2 regions of the Sphingomonas sp. DC5200-1 genome follow, and region 2 is predicted to be linked to the other one. Evidence: riboswitches for the same ligand, from Rfam matches in the RefSeq annotation. Region 2 holds a riboswitch; the other holds the start of a gene.
The links. A riboswitch is a leader RNA that binds a small molecule or an ion and turns the genes downstream of it on or off. The one in region 2 is predicted to bind cobalamin.
Positions count from the first base shown of each region.

Region 1: another riboswitch for cobalamin. It lies ahead of ACP7A3_RS05035 (putative oxygenase MesX); the one in region 2 lies ahead of ACP7A3_RS07145 (TonB-dependent receptor plug domain-containing protein).

Region 1 covers NZ_JAFCVW010000002.1:386,850-394,797, reverse strand. The annotation lists gene ACP7A3_RS05050 (TonB-dependent receptor) at 1-901, shown strand, start outside; gene ACP7A3_RS05045 (alpha/beta hydrolase) at 952-1,941, shown strand; gene ACP7A3_RS05040 (methionine synthase) at 1,970-2,998, opposite strand; gene ACP7A3_RS05035 (putative oxygenase MesX) at 3,027-4,013, opposite strand; cobalamin riboswitch at 4,138-4,360, opposite strand; gene ACP7A3_RS05030 (TonB-dependent receptor) at 4,509-7,073, opposite strand; gene ACP7A3_RS05025 (TonB-dependent receptor domain-containing protein) at 7,345-7,948, shown strand, end outside.
Region 2 covers NZ_JAFCVW010000003.1:192,338-200,285, reverse strand. The annotation lists gene ACP7A3_RS07155 (FecCD family ABC transporter permease) at 1-430, opposite strand, end outside; gene ACP7A3_RS07150 (ABC transporter substrate-binding protein) at 427-1,206, opposite strand; gene ACP7A3_RS07145 (TonB-dependent receptor plug domain-containing protein) at 1,632-3,557, opposite strand; cobalamin riboswitch at 3,694-3,900, opposite strand; gene ACP7A3_RS07140 (glucose 1-dehydrogenase) at 4,038-4,895, shown strand; gene ACP7A3_RS07135 (aldehyde dehydrogenase (NADP(+))) at 5,110-6,690, shown strand; gene ACP7A3_RS07130 (dienelactone hydrolase family protein) at 7,039-7,896, shown strand; gene ACP7A3_RS07125 (glutathione S-transferase family protein) at 7,908-7,948, shown strand, end outside.

The DNA.
Region 1 (7,948 bases), on a different contig from region 2:
CCTGCGCGCCTCCGCCGCCAAGGTGATGACGCGCCCGACGCTCGGCAACCTGACGCCCGGCGGTTCGGCCGACGGCTTCAACTATCGCGTGTCTTTCGGCAATCCGCAGCTCAATCCGTTCCGTGCCACCGCCTACGACCTCGCAGCGGAGTGGTATTTCGCGCCGCAGTCGATCCTGTCGGTGGCGCTGTTCAAAAAGAACGTCGAAAGTTTCCCGGTCTCGCAGTCGATCACCAACGCGACCTTCACCTCGACCGGCCTGCCGGCCTCGGTGCTCGCGGCGTCTTCGCCCGCGGCGCTCAATCCGGCGCAGCAGGCGCAGCCGATCTGGACGATCACCACCACGGTGAACGGCACGGGCGCTTCGCTGAAGGGCGCGGAGATCGCGCTGCAGGCGACGTTCAAGTTCCTGCCGGGCTTCCTCAAGAATTTCGGCGTGCTCGCCAACGCGACCTTCGTCGATTCGAACGCGAACTATCTGGTACAGGGTCCGGCGGTGTCGGCCTGCGTGCCGGGAGCCACGCCGGCGGCGGCCTGCTCGTTCGGGCCGCTCGTCAGCTCGACGCGCAATGCGACCTTGTTCGGTCTGTCGAAGCGGCAGTATAACGGCACGCTCTACTATGAGGACGCCAAGTTCTCGGCGCGCGGGTCGATCAGCTATCGCGGGCCGTATATCGATGCCAACAGCGGCACCGGCAACATCTTCGAAGGTTATAATTCGACGATCAACGTCGATGCCTCCGTCCGCTACAAGCTGACGCCGAATGTCGAACTGTCGCTCGAGGGCACCAACCTGACCGACGAGTATCGTGATCGCTACACCGATCTCGATGCCAACCGGAACTACGAATACAATCACTTCGGTCGAACGGTGCTGATCGGCGCGCGCTTCAAGATGTGAGGGGGTGGGTGCGCCGGTCATCAACGCCGGCGCACGCGTTGATGGAGGACATGCGGGTGGCTGGCATCGATCGCCGTCAGGCATTGCTCGGAACGCTTGCGGCGGCTGGCATGGCGGCAGCGACGCGCGCGCGCAGCCCCGCGGCGGGGGCGGTCCCCGCCGATCCGTCCGAAACCATCCTGCTGTGGCCGGGCGGCGCCCCCGGTATGCCCACCTCTCCGCCCAAAGAGGTGATCGACGAGCGCAGCACGGACCCGGCGGTCCGCGACCGCGCGGTCCATGGCATCACCCGGCCGCGGCTCGTGGTCTTCCGGCCCCGCGTGCCGAATGGCAGTGCGGTGCTGGTGATGCCCGGCGGCGGCTATCGCTGGGTCGTGGTCGACAAGGAAGGCTATGAGATCGGCCGCTGGCTGGCGGAGCGAGGCTATACGGTCTTCGTCCTGTTCTATCGCCTGCCGGGCGAGGGGTGGGCGGCAGGACCCGATGTCGCGCTGTCCGATGCGCAGCGCGCGATGCGCCTGATCCGCGCGCGGGCCGATTCCTATGGTATCCGCCCGGATCGCGTCGCGGCGATGGGCTTTTCGGCGGGTGGCCACGTCTGCGGCGACCTGGCGACGCGCTTCGCCCGGTCGACCTACGCGCCGGTCGATGCGGCGGACCGGCTGTCCGCACGGCCCGACCTCGCCGCGCTCCTCTATGCCGTCCAGTCGATGACGCCGCCGCTCGCGCATGCGGGGTCGCGGACGCACCTGCTCGGGCCCGATCCCTCGCCCGCTCTCGAGACGGCGCACAGTCCGGCCTCGAACGTCCGTCGCGATACGCCGCCCTGTTTCCTGGTCCATGCCGAAGACGACGACGCGGTGGCCGTCGACAACACGCTGGCGATGCGCGCGGCGCTGAAGGCGGCGGGCGTCTCCGTGGAAACCCATTTGTTTGCGAAAGGCGGCCACGGCTTCGGCCTGCGCCGCGCGGCCGGCAAGCCGGCGGCGGCGTGGCCGGAGCTGTTCCGGCAGTGGGCGATGTCGCAGGGACTGGGCTGACGAACGCCGTCAGCCCGGTGCCGGAGGATCAGGCCGACACTTCCGCGCGGACGATCGCGGCGCCTGCCGCCAGCGCGTGCAGCTTGCCCTGGGCGACGCTGCGCGCGAGGGGGGCCATGCCGCAATTCGTGGCGGGGTAGAGCTTGTCCGCATCGACGAAGCGCAGCGCGTTGCGCAGCGTGTCTGCGACCTCTTCGGGCGTTTCCACGCGATCCGTCGCGACGTCGATCGCGCCGACCATCACCGTCTTGCCGCGGATGAGCTCGATCAGGTCCATCGGCACGCGCGAATTCTGGCATTCCAATGAGACGATATCGATCGTCGAGGCCTGCAGATTGGGGAAGGTCTGCTCATATTGCCGCCATTCGGACCCGAGCGTCTTCTTCCAGTCGGTGTTCGCCTTGATGCCATAGCCATAGCAGATGTGGACGGCGGTCTTGGCCTTCAGCCCCTGTGCGGCGCGTTCCAGCGTGGCGATGCCCCAGTCGTTCGCTTCGTCGAAGAAGACGTTGAAGGCAGGCTCGTCGAACTGGATGATATCGACGCCCACCGCTTCCAGCTCGCGGGCTTCCTCATTGAGGATGCACGCGAATTCCCAGGCCAGCTTCTCGCGGCTGCGATAATGCGCGTCGTAGAGCGTATCGATCATCGTCATCGGCCCGGGCAGCGTCCATTTGATCGGCTGGCGGGTCTGCGCGCGCAGGAAGCGCGCATCATCGACGAAGACCGGCGCGGGGCGCGACACCGCACCGACGACGGTCGGTACGCTGGCGTCGTATCGGTTGCGGATGCGCACCGTCTCGCGCTGTTCGAAATCGACGCCGTCCAGATGTTCGATGAAGGTGGTGACGAAATGCTGGCGCGTCTGTTCGCCGTCGCCGACGATGTCGATCCCCGCCTGTCGCTGGTCGTCGACCGCGAGGCGTAGCGCGTCCTGCTTACCCGTGATCAGGTCGTCGCCCTCCAGCCGCCACGGCGACCAGAGCGTTTCGGGTTGGGCGAGCCAGGCGGGTTTGGGCAGGCTGCCCGCGGTGGTCGTCGGCAGGAGTGTCGTCATGATCAGGATACCTTCGCGTTCGGGGCGATCACAGGCCGCAGGTCGCGGACCAGCGCTGCAGCGCGGGGCCATGCGGTTTGATGAGATGGGCTTCGGCAAATCGGCCCTGCTCGACGGCGAGGCGGCTGCGCTCTTCGCGATCGTAGACGATGCGGGTCAGCGAATAATCCTGCTCGTCCAGGCTGGGTTGATAGCGGGCGGCGGCCGCCGAATTGGCGTTGTAGATTTCGGGGCGATAGATTTTCTGGAAGGTCTCCATCACGCTGATTGTGCTGGCGAGTTCGAGGTTGGTGTAGCCGTCGACCAGATCGCCGATATGGTAGAAGGCGAGCGGCGCGACGCTGTGCGGCGGCATGAAGTAGCGCGCCGTCATCCCCATCTTCGCAAAATACAGATCGGTGGGCGAGCGCGTGTCGGCCGCATATTCCACCCCCAGGATGGGGTGGACGTTGGTCGTCCGGTGATAGACCTGCTTGCTGGACACGCTGAGGCAGATGACCGGCGGCTTGTCGAATTGCTCACGATAGGCGTCCGACGACAGGAAATGCTTGAACAGATTGCCGTGCAGGTCGCCGAACTGGGCGGGCGCACCGGTGTTGCCCGACTGGCGCAGATGATCGGGCAGCACGACGCTGAAGTCGTAATCGCGGATGTAGGACGAGAAATTGTTGCCGACCATGCCGGCGATGCACGCGCCGCTGCGCGTGTCGGTGACGCGCGTGTGCAGGATTTCGATCAGCGGAAACGCCTCGTCCTGCGCATCGGGGCCGATGCGCAGCGCGGCCGACACGATGTCGAGCGCCACGGTGTAGCGGTCACCCGTCGGATTGTCCCAATGCATCAGCGAATTGAAGCGCCGGTCGATCATCACCAGCGTGTTGCGCAGATTGTCCCGGCGGCTCTCCCCGCGTGCCAGGTTGGCGAAATTGGTGGTGATGCGCGTGGTGTCGGCGGGGCGATAGTCCTCGTCGAACGGGATGCTGCTTGTGGTGAACGTAAAGCCGCTATTCGTCATGACTCACCTGCTGTTGACGAACAGGGGCATGGAAGAGCGCGCAAGGCGTAAGCGAGGCCCGGATGGCGTGCGCCGTGGACCGTCCGCGTCAAGCGCGATCCACCGGAGGAACCCCCGTCCGAGGAACGTTATGGCGTCGGAGGCAGGTCTCCTGGCTCACGGGTCAACGCGGTGGTTCCGGCCTTCCCGGGCGCGGGTGCAGCGCCCAGTGACACGAATTGGAACCGCCGCTCGCCGCTTACAGTTGCGGGGGCAGCGCCGGATTTTGCCCGCAGGGGGCATCACCGGCTTCCCGTCTTAGCCCCATCGCCATGCCTGGGATGGGGAACCTCGACACCCGTCTTAGGCAGGATCGCGCGGCATTTGTCAAGCGCGATATAAAGATATCTTTATATCGTTATGTCGGGTTGGTGGGGCATGCAGCCCATAGAAAAGCAGCGCCGATGGGTGCATCGGCGCTGCTGAGGACGGCGTGATGTTGGCTGGCGGGCGGCCTCAATAGGCGGCCGACAGTGTTAGGAACCACTGACGCGGCGGGATCGGGAAGCCCGAGTAATTGTTCGTCGCCGATCCGACGCCGAGGGTCGAAATGCCCTTCTTGTCGAACAGGTTGGTGACGTTGAGCGCCAGCTCCGCCTTGCGCAGCGGGATGACGCCATCCGGCACCCGCGCCGCGACGCGCAGCGAGGTGAGGAAGTAGGAGGGCACCTTCGCATCATTGCTGAACGTCGCGTAGCGCGCGCCGACATAATCGCCGATCACCTGCACCTCGACCGGGTCGAGCGAGAGGGTGGCGACCGACTTGTTCATCCATTTGGGGATGCCGGGCAGCTGCTTGCCACAGGTGGGCACAATGCCGCCGCTGACCAGATAGCCGCCGATGCAGGTGTCCGTCGCCGCACCGATACCGCTGGCGGTCGAGGTATAGTCGCGCTTGTACTTGGACAGATTGTACGACGCGGCATTGTACAGTGACAGGATGCGGCCGAAGCGCAGCGTAAAGGCGGCGTCGACGCCGTCGGTCTTCACGTTGCCGACGTTGACCAGGATCGAGGTGCCGCCGGTGATCGCACCGCCGGCGATGCCGCCGGGGTTGGTCGAGATCGCCAGCAGCCGGTCCTGGAAGTCGACGTGGTAGTAATTGACCTGCGCGCTGAAGCCGATGCCGCCGCCGAAGCTGCGGTTGCTGCGCAGGCCGGCTTCATAGGTCCAGCTGCTTTCCGGCCGGCCGCTCTGCGCGAAGGCGTTGAACGCCGCCTGACTGCCCGTGAACCACGGGCCGCCGCCGCCCGCCAGATAGGCCTGATATTGCCGCAGGTTCTTCTGCGCGTTGGCATAAAGCTGTTCGTGGCCGTTGACGTCATAGGTCGCGCCGACGGCGGGCAGGAACCAGCGCAGCGTATTGATCCGCCCCTGCGGCAAATTGCCGGTCAGGCCGGACAGCGAGCCGGCCACCGGCTGTACCGGGAAGCGGCCGGTCGCCCATTGGGCGCTGGTCTTGAAGCCGGCCTGGATCAGCAGCCGGTCGAATGCCTGCCAGCTGTCCTGCAGGTGCAGCTGGAGTTGTTCGATCTTCGCATCGCCCTGATATTGCGTGAACAACGGCTGGGCGACCGAGAGCGGGCGGATGTAAGGCGTGCTGTTGCCCGGTGTGTCGACGTCGACGCCATACCAGCGACGCCACTGCGTCGTGCTATTGTGTTCGAACCAGCCGCCCAGTTCGATCTTGTGCGCGCCGAGATCGAGGTCGAGCGCGGAGATGACGCCCCAGCGGTCGATGCGATATTCGGTGGTGCGGGTGATCAGGCCCGACCCGCCCGTCGCGGTGACCAGCGCGGCCCCGGCCGCCGCCGCCTGCGCATCGGTACGCGCGGTGCAGTTCGTCGGGCGGATGCCGTTGGTATTGGCGGTGAAGCGGCAGTTGCTGGGCAAGGTCGCATACGCCGGATCGAGATAGGCCTGCGCGGTCGTGATCGACTGGCCGAGCGGCCCCGCGACGACGCCGACGCCGTCATTGTGATGATAATAGGCCGTGTTGGTCAGCGTGATGTTCTTGGCGAGGCGTGCCTCGTACCGGCCATAGGCGAGGTAATCGGTGCGCTGCGCATCCGAGTAATAGTTACGGTAATTGCCGCCTTCCGCCGCGGGCGAGTTGCCGAGCGCGCTGAGGTAATTGGTGCGATAGCCGTTGAAGTCCGGGTAGAAGAACGGCTTGGTATAGGGCGTGTAGAGCTGCGTCGCGCTGGCGGTGTTGCCGGCCGAGGGCTTGAAGAAGACCGTCGAATCCTCGTTCGGCTGCGTCATGTCGTTATAGTCGAAGTACAGCGTCAGCTTGCCGAGGCTGTCATCGTGGACGAACTTGGCGTTCGCCTGCCAGCCGCCCTGGATGCCGTTGAAGTCCCAGGCGCGGGCCCGCTGGCGGACGCCTGACACATAGGCGCTGTTGGTGCCGCCGCCGAAGGTGCCGGTGTCGATCCGCACGAAGGTGCGCGACGTGTCGTAGCTGCCGACGGTCTGCGCGGCCTGAATGCCGAGCGTCGGCAGCGGGCTGGACGAATAGGTTTCGACGGTGCCGCCCAAATTGCTGTTCGACGCGGTGGCAAGATCGCCCGCGCCGGTCGCGACGACGACGCGGCCGACGTTTTCCGAAATCACCGCGCGCTGCGGCGACAGGCCGTTGTAATTGCCGTAGCTCTGGTCGCCGAGCGGGATGCCGTCCATCGTATAGCCGAGCTGGTTGCCGGCAAAGCCATGGATGAAGATCTGGGCGTTCTGTTCGTTGTTCCCCCACGGGTCGGCGGTGACGTACAGCACGCCGGGCAGCGTCTGGATCGCCTTCAGTGGGCTGACGCCGGGCAGAATCTTCTGCATCTCGGTGCCGGGCAGTTCCACCGCGGTGCGCGTGCGGCCACCGGTGACGACGATGGCGGCGGGCTCCCCGGCGGCATCCGTCGTATCGTCCGCAGGGGCGGGGGCCGTCTGCGCCTGCTGCGCACGGACGGCGACGGGACTGACGGATGCGACGGCTACGGCCAGTAGCGACACGGACGGACGGATCATGTTCGGTTTTCCCCCACAACCGCAAAGACGTATGCGGCTGAGCGGCGCGGTAGAGCGCTTTCGCGGCAGTTTTGCTGCACCGCGACAACAGATCGGTGACATGTCTGCGGCGGTTCGATGACGCCGTGGCGCAAGGCCCGAACAAGGGCGGGGGGTGTCACGGAACTGTCTTTGATGCGTCATGACGGGCATGCCGAATTGTAGCACGGCCGTAACGATCGCCGCCCAATGCCGCCCCGACAGGCCGAATGGGCCAAAGGGGACCTACATCATGATCGCTTGCAAATGGCTTCTGTGTGCCGCGCCGATTGCGCTCGTCGCAGGTAATGCCGCGGCGCAGACCGTGTCGGCGGATGCCGCCGCGATGGCGCAGACCGAAACGCCCGCCACCGCGGATGCCACCGACGCTCCGTCGGGCGACATCGTCGTGCTCGGCTTCGGCCGGACGCGTCAGGTGCAGACCGTGTCGGCGATCGAGATGGAACGCCTGACCCCCGGCACGTCGCCGCTGAAGGCGATCGCCAAGCTGCCCGGCGTGAACTTCCAGTCGGCCGATGCCTTCGGGGCCTATGAATGGTCGACGCGCATATCGCTGCGCGGCTTCAACCAGAACCAGCTTGGCTTCACCCTCGACGGCGTGCCGCTGGGCGACATGAGCTACGGCAACGTCAACGGCCTGCACATCAGCCGCGCGGTGATTTCGGAAAACCTCGCCAGCACCACCGTGGCGCAGGGCGCGGGTGCGCTCGGCACCGCGTCGACCAGCAACCTCGGCGGTACGATCGAATTCGTCAGCCGCAAGCCGTCGGACACGTTCGACCTGGTCGGCTCCGGCACCTATGGCAGCAACAACACGTGGCGCGGCTTCGCGCGGC
Region 2 (7,948 bases):
CGCCCGCAAGGCTCGACAGGACCGTGCCGGCGAGGATGAAGGCGACCGGGTCCGCGTTGCGCCAGGTGAGCGCGACGAGCAGCAGCATCGACGCCACCGCGGCGCTCATCGCCGCGGCGAAGATGCCGAGGCTGGACGCGCCGGCATAAAGGATCGCCGCGACCGCACCGAAGGCGGCGGAGGACGACACGCCGATCACGGCGGGGTCGGCGAGCGGGTTGCGCAGGAAGCCCTGCAGCACCGACCCCGACACGCCCAGCATCGCGCCGAGCAGCAGACCGAGCAGCGCGCGTGGCAGGCGCAGTTCGAGGAAGATGGCGGTGGCGGCGTCGCTGCCCCAGGGCAGCCACTGCTTGCCGGCGACCAGCGACAGCGCGAAGCCGGCGGCGACGAGCGCGGCAAGGCCCGTGAGGCGGAGCCCGCGGCTCATGACAGCAGCTGTGCGCGGATCGCGGACAGGCGGCGCAGCGCGGGGACGATGGTGGGGCCGCCGCAGTTCATCAGGTGTCGGGGAAAGCGCACCTCCGCGACATGCGCGCCGCTGCGGGCGAGGATGCGGCGGCGCAACTCGGCCGTGCGGCCGTCGCCGTCGCTGAGGATCAGCGCGGGTGGATGTGCGACGATGGTTTCGATCGGCAGCGTACCGGTGAAGGCGAGGCCGTAATCGGCGGCGGCGTTGCGCAGGCCGGCGCGGGTCATCAGGTCGTCGAGCAGGGTGCCGCCGCCATTGGCGAGGTCGCCCGAGATATAGAGCAATGCGGCGGGCTTTGCGCCGGTCGCGGGCGGGATCGCGCTCTGCATCGCGCGGACCATCGCCTGCCCACGCGCGGGAACGCCGGCGGCGGTGGCGATCTGCATCACCTGCGCCTCGCTGGCGGCGATCGTGGCGGGGGAATCGAGGGTGAGCACCTTCAGCCCGGCGCGGTCATAGGCGGCACGGGTCGCCGCGGGGGCGAAGGTGTCGGTGACGACGAGATCGGGGTGGCGCGCGATCACCTCTTCGGCGGTGCCGGCGGTCGCGGGATAGCGGCGCGCGAGGGCGAGCGGCATCGAGGTCGCGGCCGGATCGTGCGAATAATAGCTGACCGCAGCGAGGCGATCGGGCGCGATCTGCGCCAGGATCGCGTCGGCGCAGGGGTTGGTGGAGACGATGCCGCCTTGGTGTGGCGGGGGAGCGCAGGCGGTGAGGGTGAGGGTGAGCCACACTCCCGCCGTCACCCCGGACTTGGTCCGGGGTCCACCGGGCCGCGAGGGGGTGGCCTGAGGCTCGAGCCGTCCCCCTAGCCGCAGAGTGGACCCCGGAACGAGTCCGGGGTGACGGAGAATGTGAGGCACCCGATCGGCAAGCCCTCGCCACGGCGCGGTGCGGCCATTGAATATCGGGGCGGCGACCCGCCCCACCCACTCCGTCATCCCCGCGCAGGCGGGGATCCAGACTGGCTGGCCTCGCGGCGCTTGCGAGACGGTAGCGCGTCTGGATTCCCGCCTTCGCGGGAATGACGGAAGGAAGGTAAGCACAGACGACAGCAGGCGACGACCCTCACCCTTCCGGCGCTGCGCGCCTCCCTCCCTCTCCCATCGGGAGAGGGAAGAGCCGGCAATACCGGCGAAGGGTGAGGGCGGACGTGTCATCAATCCAGCTTCACGCGCACGCCGCCATAGGCTGCGCGGCCGTAGGTGCCGTATTCGGCCACCGTCTGGTAGCGCGCGTCGGTGACGTTATCGATGCGGCCGTAGATCGACAGGCGATCCCCGATCGGCAGTTCGGCGCGGACGCTGGCCAGCGCATAGCCGTCGACGCGCACGCGGCTGCCGTAGCTGTCACTGTCGAAGCTGTCGCCGACGATCTGCACGGTGCCACCGATACCTAGGCCGAACGGCAGGCGATAGTCGACGACGAACGCCGCGGTTTCCTTGGGCCGGCGCAGCAGATCGGTGCGGAAGGCGGTGCCGGGCGTGCGGTTTTCCGCGTCGATGTACGACACGTTGGCCGAGACGGTCAGCGCGTCGACCGGACGCAGGCCGATCGCGAACTCCACGCCCTCGGCATGGGTGCGCTGGATGTTGTCGTAAACGCCGAACGGGCGGTTGACGCAGATCGAGCCGGTCGTCGTCTGCTCGGCGCCCGAGCAGCCGCGGAAGCTGATCTGGTTGCGCGTGTCGCGGTTGAAATAGGTCGCCGAGACGCGGGCGCGGCCGTTGAGCAGCGCCTGTTCGATGCCGGCATCCCAGTTGCGCGCGGTTTCCGGATCGAGGCGCGTGTTCCCGTACGGGCTGTAGAGCTGGTAAAGGGTCGGCGCCTTGAAGCCCTCGCCATAGCTCGCCCGCAGCGTCGTGCCGGTGCGCAACGCTAGCGCGGCGTCGGCGCCGAAGGTGGTGTGGTTGCCGAACGTCTCGTGATCGTCGTTGCGGACGCCGCCGGTCAGGGTCAGCGCGTCGAACGGCTTCACGATCGCCTCGCCATAGACGCTGGTGATGCCGACCGAGCGGCGCAGGCTCGAATCGCGATAGCGGCTGTCTTCATGCTCGACGCCGGCGACGATGCGGACCTGATCGATCGGCTGATAATCGCCCTGATATTCGTAGCGTTCCGAGCGGCCGCGGAACGGCGACGGGGTGGCGCCGGGCTTGGCATAGGTGTCGCGGTTGATGTCGGCGATGGTGAAGGCGACGCGGTTGCGGAACGTGCCGAAGTTCGCGTGCAGGCCGGCATAGCCATACAGTTCGTTCGCGGTCGAGAAGCTGGGGTCGTCGGCAAGGATGTAGTTGGGCGCAGGATAGCCGTCGGTCTGCGTCTTGCTGTCGGCCCAATAGCCGCGCAGGTCGAGGCCGATGCCGTCGGTGAAGTCGACGCCCAGGCGGCCGGTCGCGCCATATTGGCGATAGCCGTCACGCTCGGTGCCGTTGGCCGCAGCCGAGATGCCGTCGCTGCGCAGATAGCCGCCGGTCAGTGCGCCCGAGATCGCGCCGCTGCGACCCGAGATGCCGCCCTGCGCAAACACGCTGTCGGCATAGCCATATTCGGCGCTGGCGCGCGCCTTCAGCCGCTCGGTCGGTTCTTCGGTGATGACGTTGACGACGCCGCCGATCGCCTGGCTGCCCCAGGGGACCGAATTGGGGCCGCGCAGCACTTCGATGCGCTGGACACTGGCCGACAGCAGATTGGCGAAATCGAAGCCGCCGCCGGGCGAGGACGGATCATTGACGCGCACGCCGTCGATCACGACCAGCGTCTGCTCCGCCTCTGCGCCGCGCAGCCGCACGCCAGTGAAACCGCCGAGGCTGCCGTTGCGCGTCACGGTGACGCCGGGGGTGGTCGACAGCAGGTCGGCGACCGACACGGTCTGGCGGCGATCGATCTCGTCGCGGGTGATGACGGTGACGGCCTGGCCGACTTCGGCGGCAGGCTGCGCCACGCGGGTCGCGGTGACGACGATGTCGTCGCTGTTGGCAGGATCGGCAGTCGGCGCGATCTGCGCGGCGGCGGGCGCGGCGAGCAGCAGGCCGAGCGTCAACAGCGACGGACGGACAACGGAAACAGATAGGCGAACAGTCATTGGGCACACCCCTTATGACCGCACGCGACGGATCGCGCGCGGCGGCCTTTTTGACCGCGCGCGACCATTCGCGCACGGCGGATGTCGCTCGCATCGAGGGGGTTCCCTCGTCCGCCCGGCACACCCCGTCCGCGCGAAGGATCGACGGCGAAAGGCAGGTCTCCTGGCTTCCGGGTCGTCGCCTGTGTCCCCGCCTTCCCAGGTCCGTCACGGACCCAGTGGCTCGATGGGGACCGGCTCGCCGGTCACAGTTGCGGGGGCAGCGCCGGATCCGCGCCTCCCGTTGCGCATTCCGGCTTCCCTTTTGACCCCGTCTCCGGGGACCTTTCACGGCCCGGCCCTTACGGTCAGACGGGCCGAGGCGTCAATGCCGCGCCGCCGCGGTGTCGGTGTCGGTGTCGGGGCGACTTCATTGATCCAGGTTGATGTGCCGGAACGGGTAAGCACGCGATCGGTTGGCCGGAGCGAAGGAGTTGCCCCATGACCGATTACCCCACCCCGCCCTATCCCGAACAGCAGCAGGCGATCCCCGGCCGTACCGAGGCGATGAACCCGCGCCCCGACCATGGCGAATCGAGCTACAAAGGCTCCGGGCGCCTTGCCGGCAAGAAGACGATCGTCACCGGCGGCGACAGCGGCATCGGGCGCGCGGTCGCCCTGGCCTTTGCGCGCGAGGGTGCCGACGTGCTGATCGCCTATCTCGACGAACATGACGATGCCGAGGCGACCAAGGCGCTGGTCGAGGCGGAGGGGCGGCAGGCGGTGCTGGTCGCGGGCGACCTGTCGCAGCCCGACCAGTGCCGCGCCGTGATCGCCCAGGCGGTGGCGGCGTTCGGCCGGATCGACGTGCTGGTCAACAACGCCGCGCACCAGCGCAGCTTCGAGGCGTTGGAGGATATCAGCGACGACGAATGGCAGCTGACCTTCGCGACCAACATCCATTCCATGTTCTATCTGTCGAAGGCCGCGGTCGCGCACATGGGCGAAGGCGCGTCGATCATCAACACGACGTCGATCAACGCGCAGGACCCGAACCAGCAATTGCTCGCCTATGCGACGACGAAGGGTGCGATCTACAATTTCACCTCGGGGCTGGGGCAGATGCTGGCGGAGCGGAAGATCCGCGTGAATGCGGTCGCGCCGGGGCCGGTGTGGACGCCGCTGATCCCGTCGACGATGCCGCCGGAAGCGGTGAAGACGTTCGGCGAGAACACGCCGCTGGGCCGCGCTGCGCAACCGGCGGAGCTGGCGCCCGCCTATGTGCTGCTGGCGAGCGATGAATCGAGCTATATCACTGGTGCGACGATCCCGGTGACGGGCGGGCGGGCGTTTTTGTAAACGCTGCCCATTCACCCCACCCCCGTTCGCCCTGAGCCTGTCGAAGGGCGCGTTGCCACAGGCGACGGCGCGCATGTGGCACCCCGTGCTTCGACACGCTCAGCACGAACGGGTGTTGGGGAATGGGTAGCGACTCCCGAACAATCGGTCATTGTCCGCCGCGTCGTGCCACCCTACAATTAGTCAGACATTATCTTCGATACGAGGCACATCCATGATCGACGGCGCCCTGCTGATCGGCGGCGACACTCGCCAGGCCGAGACCCGTTTCACCGCGGTCAACCCTGCGACCGGCGAGACGCTGACCCCCGATTTCTCGTCGGCGGGTGCTGATGCAGTAGCGGAGGCGTGTGCGCTGGCCGATGCCGCCTTCCCCGCCTTTGCCGCGACCGATCCCGAGACGCGGGCGGCGTTCCTCGAGCGGATCGCCGACAATATCGTGGGACTCGGCGACGACCTGATCGTGCGCGCGATGGCGGAAAGCGGCCTGCCGCGCATGCGGCTGGAGGGCGAGCGCGGGCGGACCGTCGGCCAGCTGAAGCTGTTCGCGGGCGTGGTGCGCCAAGGTGATTTCCTCGACGCGACGATCGATCCGGCGATGCCGGACCGTGCGCCGCTGCCGCGCCCCGACCTGCGTCGCGTCAATGTCGCGATCGGGCCGGTCGCGGTGTTCGGCGCATCGAATTTCCCGCTCGCCTTCTCGGTCGCGGGCGGCGACACCGCCTCGGCGCTCGCTGCGGGCTGCCCGGTGGTGGTGAAGGGCCATCCGGCGCACCCGGGCACCGGCGAACTGGTCGCGCGGGCGATCGCCCAAGCGGTGAAGGACAGTGGCCTGCCCGCGGGAGTCTTCTCCTACCTGCCCGGCGAAACGAACGAACTGGGGGCTGCGCTGGTGCGCGATCCGCGTATCCAGGCGGTGGGCTTCACCGGATCGCGTGGCGGGGGCCTCGCGCTGGTCCGCATCGCCGCCGAGCGTGAGGAACCGATCCCGGTCTATGCCGAAATGTCGAGCATCAATCCGGTCGTGCTGTTCCCCGCCGCGCTCGCCGCACGGGGCGAGGCGCTGGGCAAGGAATTCGTCGCGTCGCTGACGATGGGCGCGGGCCAGTTCTGCACCAACCCCGGTCTGGTGCTGGCGATCGACGGCCCCGATCTCGATGCGTTCATCGCCTCTGCCGCGGCGGCGATGACCGACGCGGCACCGGCGACGATGCTGACGCCGGGCATCCATGCGAGCTTCGAACAGGGCGTCGATGCGCTTGCCGGCCATGATGCGGTGAAGACCGTCGCGCGCGGCAAGGTGGGCGATGGCGTCAACCAGGCGGTCGGCGCGATCTTCGACACGACGGCCGAGGCGTTCCTGGCCGACCACGCGCTGAGCCATGAGGTATTCGGATCGTCGTCGGTCGTCGTGCGCTGCCGCGACATGGCGGAGATCGCGCGCGTCATCGCCGGACTGGAAGGCCAGTTGACCGCGACGCTGCAGATGGACGCCGCCGACGAGGCCGATGCCGTGCGGCTCGTGCCGGTGATCGCGCGCCGCGTGGGTCGCATCCTCGCCAATGGCTGGCCGACGGGTGTCGAGGTCGCGCCGGCGATGGTGCATGGCGGCCCCTTCCCGGCGACGAGCGACGGGCGCACGACCTCGGTCGGTACGCTCGCCATCGCGCGCTATCTGCGGCCGGTGTGTTTCCAGAATTTGGCACCGGCGCTGCTGCCGAAGGCGCTGGACGACGCCAATCCGTGGGGCATCGCGCGGCGGCTAGACGGCAAGCGTGAGGCGAGCCCGCGTTAAGGGTTGCTCCCCTTCCGTCACCCCGGACTTGGTCCGGGGTCCACTCTGCGGCGAGGGGGTTGGTTTGAGGATCCTGCCATCCCCTTGCGGCCCGGTGGACCCCGGAACAAGTCCGGGGTGACGGGGTGGGTGGGGGCGATCGTCGGCCGCCCCACCACCGTCATCCCCGCTGAGGCGGGGATCCAGAACCTCTGACGTCCGCGATAAAATCGAAACGGTAGCGCGTCTGGATTCCCGCCTGCGCGGGAATGACGGGGTGGTGGAGGAAAGCCTTGGGTCCAAACGCTTTTCCGGCTAGAGCCTTGCCGCGCACTCGATTAGCCTCCCGGCAACATCAGGAGAGGCCGCATGTGCGACGAGATCACCGAAGCCGATAACGCCACCCATCTCACCCGCCGCCAATTGGGCGCGTCTGCCGGTGCGGTGGGCATGGCGGCGCTGCTGCCGACCTCGGCCGACGCCAAACCCGTGAAGGGCCGCGACGTCACGATCACGACGCCCGACGGGCAATGCGACGCCTATTTCACCGCGCCGGCCAGCGGCAAGCATCCGGGCGTGCTGATGTGGCCGGACATCATGGGGCTGCGGCCTGCGTTCCGGCAGATGGCGGACCGGTTGGCGGGCGAAGGCTATGCGGTGCTGGTCGTCAATCAATTCTACCGGTCGACCAAGTCGCCGATCGTCCAGCCCGGCGAATCGTTCGACCAGCCCGCGGTGCGCGACAAGATCATGCCGTGGCGTGCGGCGCTGACCGCGGACGCGGTGACGCGCGACGGGACGACCTTCGTCACCTTCCTCGACAAGCAGAAGGAGGTCGACACCAAGCGGCCCATCGGTAGCGCGGGCTATTGCATGGGCGGGCCGATGGTGCTGCGCACCGCCGCCGCGGTGCCGAACCGCGTGCATGCGGGCGCATCCTTCCATGGCGCCGGCCTCGTCAGCGAGGCGGCGGACAGCCCGCACCGGCTGATCCCGAAGCTCGCCGGCGGCTATCTGATCGCGATCGCCAGCAACGACGATGCCCGCAGCCCCAACGACAAGACCGTGCTGCGCGACGCCTTCGCCGCGGCGAAGCGCCCGGCGGAGATCCAGGTCTATGCCGACGCGATGCACGGCTGGTGCGTCATCGACAGCAAGGTCTACAACCAGCCGCAGGCCGAACGCGCCTGGGGCCGGATGCTCGACCTGTTCCGCAAGCAGCTCTGAAGGAACGCCCGATGCCCGCCGATCTGACGCTCTACACCAACCCGATGTCGCG